DNA from 4 places in the Ralstonia sp. 25C genome. Region 2 is predicted to be linked to each of the others. Evidence: predicted binding sites of a transcription regulator. Region 2 holds the regulator's gene; each other region holds the start of a gene.
The links. The regulator FliA, encoded in region 2, starts transcription of late flagellar genes. The targets are predictions, from matches to a motif close to CTAAAGTTTNNNNNNNNNNNGCCGNTA.

Region 1 (3,517 bases), 960 kb from region 2:
GCTTGTCGACCATGTCTGTCTTCCTTGCGCGCGGCGCCCTGTTGCTGGCGCGCCCGCCGGGTTTGTGTTTCCAATTCTGTAGGGGGTGGAGACTGCGGCACCGGCGGCCCCTTCAAAACCGCCGATGCCGGCTCCAAAAACCGCTTGTTACCGCGTGCTGCTGAGTTGCCGTCATGCACCTCAGTGGAAAAGGACTGTCTGCGATCCAGCAGCCGCCACGAACACGACCACCAGGACAGGTCACGCGAGGCACAACCAGACACCGCGCAACGCCAGGGACTTCACCACGTTGCAAAGTCTAGGGGCCGGTGCGCAAGTGCATTCGTCCGAATAAGGGGGGGATTGGCCGACATTTCCGCATTTGGCTCTCCCGCGCGCGTGGCTACACTTCACCGGACTTTTGATGGAGGGCTGTCATGTCCAACCGGTTTGCACGCAAGGCGCACCACCCCACCGTTGCCGCCGCCACGGCCATGCCGCTGGCCGCACGCCAGCGCAAGCTGCTGGTCATCCTGGCAATGGGCCTGCTCGCAAGCCTGGTCCATCCGCTGCTGGCACATGCCCAGGGCATGATGCGTGTGGGGTACGCGCCCGCCGCCAATGTGGGTGCGCCCGCCCAAGCGCCTGCTACTACCATCCAGGGCCCGACCGCCATCCAGATGCAGATTCAGCAGCAACTGCAATCGCAACTGGACATCCTGGGCGGCACCAATGACGCCGGCGCCCCGCGCGCCTCGGCGGAAATCGGCCCCATCGACCCGCGCATCGCCAACCAGCCGTGTGATCAGATCGACCTGATGTTGCCCGCCGCCAACCGCCTGCGCGGCCGTATACAAGTGGGCGTGCGCTGCCGTTCGCCTCACGCCTGGGCGGCATGGGTGCCAGCCACGATTCAGATCAGCGGAACGTATTACGTGGCCGCACACCAGTTGTCGCCAGGCAAGACGCTCGACATGGGCGACCTGGAGGCGCGCACGGGCGATCTGTCTGCGCTGCCGCCCTCCGTGGTGCAGCAACCTGCGGACGTGGTGGGCCGCGTACTCATCACCAGCGTGGCGCCCAACCAGCCGTTGCGCGCCGAGAGCCTGCGCTTGCCCATCGCCGTGCAAGCGGGCCAGACCGTCAAGCTCATCGCAGATGGGGGTGGCTTTCAAGTCACCAGTGACGGACGGGCGCTGAATCAGGCGGCCATTGGCCAAGTGGCGCAGGTGCGCACCGCCAACGGCAACGTCATCTCGGGGATTGCACAGTCGGTTGGCGTGGTCGCCGTCCAGTTTTGAGCCGGTTTGATGCGAATCGATCACTCTCCCTGTGTGATGTGCAATCGCATTCCGCCGCTAAAGTTTGAGCCGGGGTTGGCCGATATGGGTGTTAGGATGAACGCGCTCTTCGGAGACACCTGTGAAAATCAACCATATCGTCAACAACGCGCCCGCCGTGGTGCCGGCCAAGGACGCCACGTCCGGGTCGGCCCGCGCCACGAGCACACCGTCGGCCAGCAGCACGGCTGCGGGCTCGACGCGCCACAGTGGCGACACCCCGTCGCTCTCGATTCAACAAGTCTCGCGCCAAGTGGGCAGTGGCGACTTCGACGCAGCACGCGTCGAGCAGATTCGCGCCGCCATCAAGAACGGCACGCTGAAGATGGACGCCGGCAAGATCGCCGATGCGGCACTGTCCGACGCCCAGTCGCTGCTCTCGACGCGAAGCAAGAAGGCCTGACGGGGCACTTCCCGCGCCTGTCCCTCGTTTTTGATGACGCCGCCGGCCCGCATGGGCTGATCGCGGCGGGGTGGCGCTCAGCCCATGCGGGCCGGTGGCTACCCAAGCTCCCCACGCTGATAGGTCGCCACCATGGATAACACGCTGCTAATCCGCACCCTTGCCGACGAGCAGGCACTGCTGCGCGCCGCCACCCAAACCCTGGAAGCCGAAAGCCAGGCGTTGCGCGATGGCGACATGGCCGAGCTCGAGCGCATTACCCAGACCAAGCAGAACCAGCTCACCGCCCTGGGCGAAGCCGACCGTGAGCGCCGCCTCTGGTGGGCGCAGCACGGCGGCGCAGATCCGTACGGGCTAGTGAAATACCTGCGCTCGGACGAAACCGCCAGCCGCCTGTTCGACGAGAACCTCGCCCTGGCCCGCGCCCTGCGCCAGCGCAATATCGACAACGGCGCCCTGATCGACCTGCGCCTGCGTGCCACGCAGAATGCGCTGTCTGTCCTGCACGCAGCCAATAATGGCGGCGGCACCCCCTACGGCCGCGACGGAAAACAGCCGCTGTCGATGCCGCGCTTCTCGGTCGTCGCGCAATAAGCCCCCGGCGGCACACCGCCGCCACGCTCCCCGCCTGTCCTACGCCACCGCAGGCCCCAATTTTGCCCCGAGTCAATGGGCGTGAAGTGGGGCTAGCTGCTGCCGCCTGATCCTGATATCTATACCGGTCTTGCACACATCCAATCAGGGTAAACAAAAAGGTTTACATCCCATTGATGGGTGCAACAAGCATGCTGGGGATTTATTCTGCGGATTTTGGCGGGGTATATCCCCCGCGCCTGGCGACATAAATAAGAAAACCGGAAGGAAATTGCGCCTGAATGGCGTAGCAAGGTTTTGGCCCGGCGGCACCGTACTGCGGTGACCACCGGTTGAACGGGGAAACATACCGAAACCGCGCGCCATTGCATTTCCACCAGCCACGTCTGTATGTATTTGGATCGCGCCGGTCCAAATGGACGAGGCCACGGCTGATTCCGGTCATGGGCAAACAACCATAACCAGACAGGCGGCGCAGTGAAATCAATCGTAGTCGAGGCGCACCCATTGGTGCGTGCCGGTGCCACCCACGTTTTGCAGTCCTTGCCGGCCATTTCCGAGGTCGTCAGCGTCGAGCCGGACGAGGCACTTTTTGAAAACCTTGCGGCGCATGCGGACGCCGAACTGGCCCTGATCGGCCTGCCCATTCCGGGCATCGACGATCTGCCAGCTCTCTCCCGGTTGCTGCAACAGCCGCATCCGAGACATATTGCCGTGCTGGGTGAAACCGACTCAGCGGCGCACGTACGTGCGCTCATGCAATTGAATATTTCTGCCTATCTGCTGAAAAGCTATTCCGGCAAATTGATTGCCGCGGCATTGGAACTGGTATTGGCCGGCGGCCGTTATGTGCCCGCCTCCGTTGTGTTGGCCCGCGCCGAATCCTCGGCCGCTGGCGCATCCAATGGTCATGACGATTCCGCATTACTGGGGCTTACCCAGCGGCAATATGAAATTCTCGTGCTGCTCTCGCGCGGGCACCCGGTCAAAACCATCAGCCGCATGCTGAGCATTTCGGAGGCGACAGCCAAGGCGCATATCAATGCGCTGTATCGCCGGCTGGAGGTGCGCAGCCGAACGGAGGCGGTGTTCGTGGCCACCCAGCGCGGCGCCATGTTGCTGAATTCGCCACAACCGGCCGAGCCGCCCATACGCTTGGCGCGCACCGGCTAACGGCTTTCGGTTGGCTTGCACCACAAAA
Region 2 (3,517 bases):
AGCACTGGTCCGCACGCGGCCTGTACGACCGCAACCACACGCTATGGGGCAGTTGGGCACTGCTGCATCCGCAGTTGCGCTTCTGGTTCTCGGGGGACTTGGGGTATTCGCAAGACACGCGCGACATTGGCGCGCGCTTTGGTCACTTTGATGTGGCGGCGATTGCCGTGGGCGCTTACGAGCCGCGCTGGTTCATGAAGTCCCAGCACATTGATCCGACCGAAGCCGTGCAGGTGATGCACGACATTGGCGCGCGACAGGCCGTGGGCATCCACTGGGGCACGTTCCCGCTGACGGACGAAGCACTCGACCAGCCCATCACCGACCTGGCGAACGCGTTGAAGGCGGCCAACGTGCCGGCCGAGCGCTTCACCCTCTTCCGCCACGGTGAAACGCGCGTGTGGGATGCCGAGGCCGCGCGCCTTGTCACCGAGTTGCACAAAGAAAAAACGCGGCCGCGAGATGACTCGCTGGCCGCGCAATAAAACTCTGGCAGCGTAAAACTGCGCCGATATCAGGTCGGCGTCGGCAGCCACGCGCGATCCCGCAGCTTGGCGCGGATGCGGGCGATGGCCTGGCTGTGGATCTGGCACACGCGCGATTCCGAGACGCCCATCACGGCGCCGATTTCGCGCAGGTTCAGATCCTGCTCGTAGTAGAGGCTCATCATGAGCTTTTCGCGCTCGGGCAGGCCTTCGATGGCGGCCACCACCGATTCGCGCAGGTCGTGGTCCAGCAGTTGGTCCAGCGGCGTGGCGTCGTTCTCGGCGGCGCGGTTTTCGATGAAGGCGTCGGCGTCTTCGCGGTCGAAGTCTTCGTAATACAGCAGTTGGCTGCCTTGCAGGTCGACCAGTTGCTTCTGGTACTCGGCCAGCGACATGCCCAGCGCCGCAGCAATCTCGGTTTCGGTGGGCGCACGGCCCTTCTGCTGCTGCAGCTTCTGGATTGCCTGCTCGATCGTGCGGGCATTGCGGCGCAGCCCGCGCGGCAGCCAGTCGGAGCCGCGCAGCTCGTCGAGGATCGCGCCGCGAATCCGCTGGGCTGCGTAGAACTCGAACTGCACGCCCTGCGTTTCTTCGTAGCGCGACAGCGCATCGAGCAAGCCCATCATGCCGGCCTGGATGAGGTCATCCAGTTCCACGCTGGCCGGCAGCTTCACCATCATCTGGTTGGCGATGCGGCGCACCAGCGGTGCGTATGCGGCCATTTCATCGGACTTGGTCTTGCGACCGGTTGCGGTGTACATATCCATGCCTGCCTTTGGCGCTTCGTTCATGCTGCGCCTCAATAAACCATCTCGGCCGCACGCGCGGTGGCGTGGGGCGTTGTTGTCGGTGCTGATTCTGACGTTGCCTGTGTCTGCGCCGACACCATCACCCGCGACGGCTCGGTGTTACCCGTGCTGTCAGCGGCTTGGGCCCCTGCGTCAATACTGCTGGCCCAGCTCAGCATCTCTTCGGCAAGCTGGCGGAACGCCATGGCCGAAGGCGATGCGGGAAACGCGCTCGCCACGGGCTTGCCGAGCGAGAGCGCCAGTTCTACGTGCCGGTCCTCTGGGAGGTAACCAGCGAAATCAATTCGGGTGTTCAGGTACTGGCCCACGGTGTTGGCCAGGTTGCTGAACACGCGCAGGGCGGAATCCACCGAATGCGCGCCGCACACCACGGTGCGGATGCCGGCGCCGCTACCTTGCAGCACGGCGGTTTTCTTGAGCAGCGTGTACGCGCTCTTGATGCCTTCCGGGCCATCGGTAAAGGTCAGCAGCACGTCGTCGCAAGCCTCAGCCACTGTGGCGAGCGCGCGGATACCGAAATGCGCGGCCACCAGCGTCACGTCTGCCGTGTCGTCGTACTGTTCGAGCATGCCCGTCACCGCCAGCATGGTCTGCGCGCTCACCACGGCGGCGTCGCGGCCCATGGCGGACAGCGCAATGCGCAGGTTGTCGACAAAGTCATCCACCTGCTCTTGCTCGCCGATCACCAGCACGCGGCGGCTGGCTGCCTGACCGAGCATGCGGCGCAGCCCGGCGGCTTGATCCTTGGCGAAAGGTGTGGTCATGCTCGCCCCCTTGTTCAGGCGAAATCGAAAGCGGCCAGGCCGGGTTCGCGGATACGTGTGGCGCCTTGCGCCACCAGCAGCGACTCGTCCGAATCCAGCGCGAACGACGATTGCTCGGCGCCTGCGCGGAACGTGCGATGCACCAACAGCTTCTTGTTGGGCACCGCAATGTCTTCCGGCACGCGCTGGCCGTACGACACGTAGTGCAGCGGCAGGCGGCGACGGATCATCACGTCCATCGCGTGGCCCACGGATGCGGCCTCGTCGATCTTGGTGAGGATGCAGCCCGCGAGGTTGGCGTCACGGTAGGCGCTCACCACCTCGTCGAGCGTCTTGCCGTTGCTCGCGGCGTTCAGCAGTAGCAGGCGCTTGATCGACGGCCCCACGGCGTGCAGCATCGCCATCTGTTCGGACACGGCGCGATCGCGCTGGCTCATGCCGATGGTGTCGATCAGCACGACGTGCTTCTCGCGCAGATCGTTCAGCGCCAGGCTCAGGTCTTGCGCGTCTTTCACGGCATGCACCGAGACGCCCAGGATCTTGCCGTAGATGCGCAGTTGTTCGTGGCCGCCGATCCGGTAGCTGTCGGTCGAGAGCAGCGCCACGCGCGATGCGCCATGGCGCAACACGAAGCGCGCAGCCAGCTTGGCAGTCGTGGTGGTCTTGCCCACGCCCGTCGGGCCCATCAGGGCAAACACGCCGCCCTGGTCGAGCAGGCTGTTTTCGTCCGACACAGTGGCCAGGTTCTTTTCAATCGCGCGCTGCACGAAATCCAGCGCGCCTTCATACGTATCGTGCTGCGGCATGTTCTCCAGCACGTAGCGCGTGAGCTGCGCCGAGAACCCTGCATTCAGCATGGTCTGGAACAGGCGCGTACGCACCGGGTCGCCCAGCTTCACGCCCAGAGAGGCGAGGCTCGACATGGCATCGGTGAGCGTGCTCTTGAGCACGTCGATCTCGCTGACCATGCGGCGGGTCATGGCGTCGCTCTCCGCCTTCAAATCGGCCTTCAGGTCGGCACGCAGGTCGGCCTTCAGGTCGATGGGCGCGCGTTGCGGGCTGACGTCTTCGCGCGGGGCCTCGGGCTGCTTGGCCATCGTGTCCTCCATGCGGACGAAGTGCTCGGCCGACTTGCGCGACTGCGCTTCCACACGTTCGGCAAAGCCGCGCAGCGTGGTCGGTTGCGCGTCTTGTTCGCGAGCAAACTGGCGCGACGGTTCACGCGGGAGTTCACGGCGGGCGGCCGGACGCTTGATCGGCTCGGCAGCTTCGTCTTCCTGCACCACGGTGCGGCGGGCGATGAACTGGGCGGTGCTGGCCAACGTGTCGGCGGCGTCCTTGTTGGCGCGGTCCAGCGACAGGCTCGCCAGCACGCGGGTGGAAGCCGTCAGCGGATCGTCGGCCGGCGTATCTGCCGACGCATTGAGCGCGACGTCGTCATCCACGCGCGTTTGCAGCG
Region 3 (3,517 bases), 970 kb from region 2:
GCTCGACACCGGCACGACGGATTTCGGCACGGTGCAGAACATCGTCTCGGCCATCAACAAGCAGTTTGGCAGCGACACGGCCCAGGCCGCGGATGGCCGCACGATCAACGTGCGCGCGCCGGCCCTGGCGTCGGACCGCGTGGGCTTTGTCGCCAAGCTGCAGAACATTGAAGTGACCCCGGCCTTGGCCGCTGCGCGCGTGGTGATCAACGCCCGCACGGGTTCGGTAGTGATGAATCAGCTCGTCAAGCTGGAGCCCTGCGCGGTGGCGCACGGCAGCCTGTCGGTCACCATCAGCACTGAGCCGGTCGTGAGCCAGCCGGCGCCGTTCTCGCAAGGGCAGACGGTGGCGGGCGCGCGCTCGAACATCGAAGTCAAGCAGCAGGGCGGCAGCCTCATCAACGTGAAGGGCGGCACCAACCTGGCAGATGTGGTTAAGGCCATCAACGCGATTGGCGCCAACCCGCAAGACTTGATCTCGATCCTGCAGGCGATGAAGGCAGCCAACGCGCTGCGCGCCGATCTGGAAATTATTTGATGCCGGGGATGCAGCAATGACCATGAACCCGACCGACCTCACCAGCCGCCTGGCGCTCGATTCCAAGGGTTTCGAGTCGCTCAAGCAGACGGCACGCACCGACCCGACCGGCGCCACCAAGACCGTCGCCAAGCAGTTCGACGCGATCTTCGTGAACATGATGCTCAAGCAGATGCGCGATGCGTCGCCGCAGAACGGGCTGTTCGATTCGTCATCGAACAAGATGTATACGTCGATGCTTGACCAGCAGCTTTCGCAGACCATGGCCGCGCGCGGCGTGGGCGTGGCCGACCAGCTTCTGAAGCAGATGCTGCGCCAGGCCAACCGCGTGAACCCGGATGCGTCCACGACGCCGGTGAATACCGCGCTGTCCAACACCACGGCCACCAACACCGCCTTGCCGGGCGCTGCCGGTTCCGCCACGGATGCGGCCAAGACCATTGCCCGGTCGTCGCTCAACAGCATTGCCGCATCGGCGGCAACCGGCACGGAAGACGATGGTTCGGGCATCAGCACCGTGCCGCGCCCCGGCCTGGAGGAACGTGTGCAGCGCGCGTTGGCTGCCCTGCGCAAGCAGGCGGAAGCCGAAAGCAAGTCCGCCAGCGCCATGGCCGATGTGGATCTGTTGACCGTGGCGTCTGAGTCTGGCGGCAGCCGCATGGCCAGCTTCTACAACAAGCTGATCGGCCACGCTTCGCAAGCGGCACAGGAAACCGGCATTCCTGCCAACTTCATGATTGGCCACGCCGCGCTGGAATCCGGCTGGGGCCGCCGCGAAATCAAGGCCAAGGACGGCTCCAACACGCACAACCTGTTCGGCATCAAGGCCGGCGGCTCGTGGACGGGCAAGACCGCAGTGGTGACCACCACCGAATACATCGGCGGCGTCGCCCACAAGGTCCAGGAGAAGTTCCGCGCCTACAGCTCCTACGCCGAGGCCTTCAAGGACTACGCCAACCTGTTGTCCAACAACCCGCGTTACAGCAATGTCGTGGCGGCGGGCAACGGCAACGATGCAGCGTCGTTCGCCAAGGGCCTGCAACGCGCCGGCTACGCCACCGACCCGAACTACGCCCACAAGATCATGGCGGTGCTCAAGCAGATCGCTTGAAGTGAATTAGTCGTCATATTTCAACGCATCGGCCGGCTCAAGTTTCTTCTTGGCCGGCCGATGTTGTTTCTAGGGTCTATCCCGGCGGCGTTGTGTCGCTCGGTTCGAGACCATCCGCGAGACAAACATGAGCAGCTCCCTCTTGAACATTGGCGCCACCGGCCTGCGGGTTGCCGATATCAACCTGCAGGTGACCGGCAACAACATTGCCAACGCCAACACGCCCGGCTATTCGCGCCAGGAGGCCGTGCAGACGGAAAACATTCCGATGTACGCCGGCGTCGGTTATCTGGGGCAGGGTGCCAACGTCACGACCGTCAAGCGTATCTACGACCAGTTCCTGACCGCACAGGTACAAAGCGGCCAGGCGGCCACCAGTGCGGCGGACCAGCTCAACAGCCTGGTTTCCGGCCTGAGCAAGTACATGTCGGACAGCAACAGCGGCCTGAGCTCCGCGCTGACCAGCTTCTTCAACAGTGCCGACAGCCTGGCGTCCAACCCGTCGAGCACGACCGCGCGCCAGGTCTTCCTGAACGCGGCGGCCGGCCTGCAGCAACGCTTCAATTCGATTTCCGGCCAGATGAATGCGCTGTCTGGCCAGGTCAACACGCAGGTGCAGACGCAGATCAGCTCGGTCAACGGCACCGCGCAGCAGATCGCTTCCCTGAACGACCAGATCGCCAAGGCGGAGGCCTCGACCGGCCAGCCCGCCAACGACCTGCGCGACCAGCGTGACCAACTCGTGCAGACGCTCAACCAGTCGATCAAGGCGAGCGTGGTACAGACCGGCGACGGCCAATACAACATCTACGTCGGCAACGGTCAGGCGCTGGTGCAGGGCAACCAGAGCTACCAGTTGACGCCGGTGCCGTCGCAGTACGACCCGACGCAGCTGTCGGTGGGCTACAAGAGCCCGGCCGGCACCGTCACGATCGACGACAGCCAGCTCGGCGGCGGTACGCTGGGCGGCTTGATGGATTTCCGCCGCAACACGCTCATCCCGGCGCAGAACAGCCTCGGCCGTCTGGCCACCGCCGTGTCGGCCGACGTGAACGCGCAGAGCAAGCTCGGCATGGACGCCAACGGCAAGATGGGCACGGACCTGTTCGCCGTGGGCGCGCCGAGCGTGGCGGCCAGCACCAACAACACCGGCAGCGCCACGGTCACGGCCAGCATCACCAACGCCGACGCCGGGATGGGCTACGACTACCAGATCAAGTACCAGGGCGGCGCTTACACCGTTTCGCACTATCCGGACGGCTCGGCCTCCGTCACGGTGACGAGCTGGCCGACCACCGTCGACGGCGTCACGCTCAACGTGTCGGGCACCATGAACAGCGGGGATTCGTTCCTGGTGCGCCCGACGGCCAACGCCGCATCGACCATGCAGACGTTGACCACCGACTATCACAACGTGGCGGCAGCCTCCCCGGTGGTGCTCACGCAGGGCAGCAACAACACGGGCAGCGCCACGGTGTCGTCCATTGGCGTGGACAGCACGTACGCCGGTTCGCCACTGGCCTCGCCGGTCACGCTTACCTACAGCTCCGCCGTGGGCGGCTCGCTGTCGGGCTTTCCGGGCAGCGTGACGGTCACCGCCAATGGCACGTCCACCACCTACACCGGTGGCACGGCGCCGTACACCCAGGGCGCCACGTATGCCTTCAACGGCGTGCAGATGACGCTGTCGGGCTCGCCGGGTAATGGCGATACCTTCACCGTTGCGGCCAACACCGCGAACAGCACCGACAACGGCAACGCCAGCGCGCTGGCCAAGCTGCGCAACGCCACGCTGCTCGACGGCGGCACCAGCTCGATCGGCTCGGCGTGGAACACGCTGGTGACGCAAGTGGGCGTGCAGGCCAATT
Region 4 (3,517 bases), 440 kb from region 2:
GGTGGCGCCGTACAGGTTCTGGCCCGAGCCGTTGCCCGCGACGCCATTGATGGTCCCTTGCACATCGCGGCCGGCAATGGCGGTCGGGCTGCCGCCCAGGAGGGACGCGGCCCCGTTGCCCGACACAGAGACTGCGGAGATCGAACCGTACTGCTTGTCGGTGATGCTCAACACGCCACTGGCATCGGCCGATACCGAGACCTCCACCTTGGCCCGCTGCAGCGCGGGTGTGGCGTTGATCTGGCTCTGGATCTGCGCGGCCAGCCCTTGCGGCGTGTAGCTGCCCGCTGGCACGGTGATGTTGGCCGCCATGCCGCTGATGGTGAACGCTAGGCTATCGTTCACGCCGCTCTGGATGGTGGTGTTGGCCGCCGCCGAGCCCTGGAGCAAACCCTGCGTCGCCAGCTGCGTGATGTTGACGGCGTAGCTGCCGGACTGCGTGGCCGAGGAGAACGTCGGCACCTTGATCAGGGCATCCGTCGCCGTGCCGGTGCCGGCAAACAGCCCTGCCACCTGGCCGGGTGCGTGACCGAGGGCAGCGTTGAGCTTGCTGTCGTCAATCGACAGCGTGCCGTCCGGGTCCATCGTCACGCCAACACTGCGTAGTGACTGGTATGCGCCGTTGCCGATCCCGTGGCCCAGCACGTCGGTCACTTGGTTGATCAGCGCCCGGGTGCTGACATCGCCCGCCAGTGCACCGCTGTTGGCAGGGTTGGCGGTGTCGATCTTGGTCAACGCGTTGAGCTGAATGCGCAGCGCGTTGTAGGCCTTCACAAAATTGAGCACCGCAGTGCTGCCTTGCCCCGCGTCGCTGCTAACGTTGACCGTCGTGCTGCCAGTTTTTGCGAGCGTGAACGACGTGCCGTCCACCACCTCCGACAACGTGTTCGTGGGGCTTTGCACCGCAATGCCGTTGACCGTGGCCAGGGCGTTCTGGCCCGTGGTGACCTCGGTCATGTTCTGCGTGCCGGCCGGGTCGTGTGCCAGCAGCGATTGCAGTGCGCTATCGCCCGACACGGCAATTTTCATCTCCGAACTGGCGCCGCCAGCCGAAGAGGTCAACACCAGCCGATACGGATTGCCACTGCCGTCGTTGACGATGCTGGCCGACACGCCCACGTTGGCCGCGTTGATGGCATCCCGGATGCCCGAGAGCGTGTTGTTGGAGGCATCAATGGTGACCGAGCCGCCCGGCAGATTGCCGTTTTGCGCGAACGAGGCGCCGGTGTATTTGCCGCCAGCAAAGCTGCCGCCCGACACGGTGCCAAACGAAAAGGTGAGGGTGGTGGCCGCCCCGCTACCGATGGGCGACTTGGCGGACGCCTGCCCCGACGCGGTCAGCACCTGCGATTGCGCGAGCTGCGTAACATTCACGCGATACGTACCTGCCGACGCGGAACTGGACACCGCCGCATTGAGCACCGAAGTGTCATGCCCGGTCGCCTTCATGCCGCTGAACGTGCCGACATTGTTGAGGCCCGCCATCGCCGTCTGAAAGGTCGACAGCGCGCTTTTGATGGAGCCCACGGCAGACAACTGCGTCTGAAAGGTCTTCTGCTGCGTCTGGCGCAGCGTCATGCCCTTGCTTTCCGCCTGGATCAGCTTGGTGACCAAGCCATTGACGTCGATGCTTGTGCCGATGCCCGGAAGGGAAATCGACGGAACGTAAGTGTTGCTCGTGGACGAGGTGGCCATGGTCGGTCGCGCGCAAACGATTTTTCTTCACAATGTGACGGCGGCGTTGCGCGCTTCTTTAGGGCGAACCCCCTCCATCTGGGCACATTCGGTGTGTTTGCTCAGGAAAGCGCAAGAAAAAAAGGCACGCCAGAATCCTCCGGCGTGCCTTGTCTTGCCTTGGTGGAAGCGAGTTCAGCTTACGCGGCGCTGCTCCACGACACTCCCGCGCGACAACACCGGCACCAGCGCGGCGCCGGTATGGCTGGCCGACACGCGCGTCAACGCTTCCGGCCCGCAAGCCGCCACGATCGTGCCGCCTTCATCGCCGCCTTCGGGGCCCAGATCGAGAATCCAGTCCGCTTCGGCAATCACGTCCAGGTCGTGCTCGATCACGATCACGCTGTGGCCGCCGTCGGCCAGGCGGTGCAGCACGCGGATCAGCTTGGCCACGTCGGCCATGTGCAGGCCCACGGTCGGTTCATCCAGCACGTACAGCGTGTGCGGTGCCTTCTGGCCGCGGCGGGTCACGTCATCGCGCACCTTCGACAACTCGGTGACGAGCTTGATGCGCTGCGCCTCACCGCCCGACAACGTGGGCGAGGGCTGGCCCAGCGTCAGGTAGCCCAACCCCACGTCCTTCATCAGCTGCAGCGGGTGGGCGATGCTGTTCATCGCGCCGAAGAACTCCACCGCTTCGTCGATCTCCATGGTCAACACATCGCCGATGTTCTTGCCGCGCCAGGTAACGGCCAGCGTCTCGGGGTTGAAGCGTTGGCCGTGGCACACGTCGCAGCCGACCTTCACATCGGGCAGGAAGCTCATGGCGATGGTGCGCACGCCCTGGCCTTCGCAGGCGGGGCAGCGGCCGTCGCCCGTGTTGAATGAGAAGCGCGAGGCGGTGTAGCCGCGGGCGCGGGCTTCCAGCGTGTCGGCAAAGAGCTTGCGGATGGTGTCCCACACGCCGATGTAGGTGGCCGGGCACGAACGCGGCGTCTTGCCGATCGGGGTTTGGTCGACTTCGAGTACGCGGTCGATGGCTTCCCAGCCAGTGATGCTGTCGCAGCCGTGCCAATCGTGTTTGACGTCGAGCTTGCGGGGCATCTTGGCGTCCGGCACCTCAGCCTGCGCGGCTTTGCGGGCGCGGCGCGTGGCCGGCGAAGACAGCACCGAACGGCCTACCGCATCCAGCAGATTCGTCATCAACACATCGCGCGCCAGCGTTGATTTGCCAGAACCGGACACACCCGTAATCGCCACCAGACGCGACAGCGGCATCGTCGCCGTGACATTGCGCAGGTTGTGCAGCTTGGCGCCATGCACCGTCAGCCATTGCTCGGGCACCGCCTGTGTGCCGGCGCGCGGCGCAACCACCTCGCGGCGCGGCTGCAGCGGGTGCTCGATCGGCTGGGACAGGAAGCGGCCAGTCAGCGAATCCGGTTGCGCAGCAAGATCGGCCACACCGCCTTGCGCGACCAGCGTGCCACCGCGCTTGCCGGCACCGGGGCCAATGTCAATGATGTGGTCTGCACGGCGGATGGTGTCTTCATCGTGCTCGACCACCACCAGCGTGTTGCCCTTGTCGCCCAGCTTGCGCAGGGCGTCGAGCAGGATCTGGTTGTCGCGCGGATGCAGGCCGATGGTCGGCTCGTCCAGCACGTAGCACACGCCTTGCAGGTTGCTGCCGAGCTGCGCAGCTAGGCGAATGCGCTGGGCCTCACCGCCCGACAGGCTGGGCGCGGCGCGGTCCAGGCTCAGGTAACCGAGACCGACCTCTTCTAGGAACGACAGGCGGCTGTGGATTTCGGCGACCACGTCACGTGCGATATCGGCATCGCGGCCA

Region 1: the regulator FliA is predicted to act here: its motif matches at 1,339-1,365, upstream of flgM (flagellar biosynthesis anti-sigma factor FlgM).
Region 3: the regulator FliA is predicted to act here: its motif matches at 1,686-1,712, upstream of flgK (flagellar hook-associated protein FlgK).
Region 4: the regulator FliA is predicted to act here: its motif matches at 1,731-1,757, upstream of fliD (flagellar filament capping protein FliD).

Annotation. Positions count from the first base shown of each region.
Region 1 is NZ_CP196738.1:1,390,222-1,393,738, reverse strand. Features, by position in the region: gene flgB (flagellar basal body rod protein FlgB) at 1-13, opposite strand, end outside; gene flgA (flagellar basal body P-ring formation chaperone FlgA) at 417-1,280, shown strand; gene flgM (flagellar biosynthesis anti-sigma factor FlgM) at 1,402-1,722, shown strand; gene ACS7SF_RS24660 (flagella synthesis protein FlgN) at 1,855-2,316, shown strand; gene ACS7SF_RS24655 (LuxR C-terminal-related transcriptional regulator) at 2,794-3,489, shown strand.
Region 2 is NZ_CP196738.1:427,705-431,221, forward strand. Features, by position in the region: gene ACS7SF_RS20455 (MBL fold metallo-hydrolase) at 1-485, shown strand, start outside; gene ACS7SF_RS20460 (RNA polymerase sigma factor FliA) at 515-1,276, opposite strand; gene ACS7SF_RS20465 (MinD/ParA family ATP-binding protein) at 1,285-2,058, opposite strand; gene flhF (flagellar biosynthesis protein FlhF) at 2,073-3,517, opposite strand, start outside.
Region 3 is NZ_CP196738.1:1,399,788-1,403,304, forward strand. Features, by position in the region: gene ACS7SF_RS24710 (flagellar basal body P-ring protein FlgI) at 1-538, shown strand, start outside; gene flgJ (flagellar assembly peptidoglycan hydrolase FlgJ) at 561-1,649, shown strand; gene flgK (flagellar hook-associated protein FlgK) at 1,777-3,517, shown strand, end outside.
Region 4 is NZ_CP196738.1:2,014,950-2,018,466, forward strand. Features, by position in the region: gene fliD (flagellar filament capping protein FliD) at 1-1,695, opposite strand, end outside; gene uvrA (excinuclease ABC subunit UvrA) at 1,870-3,517, opposite strand, start outside.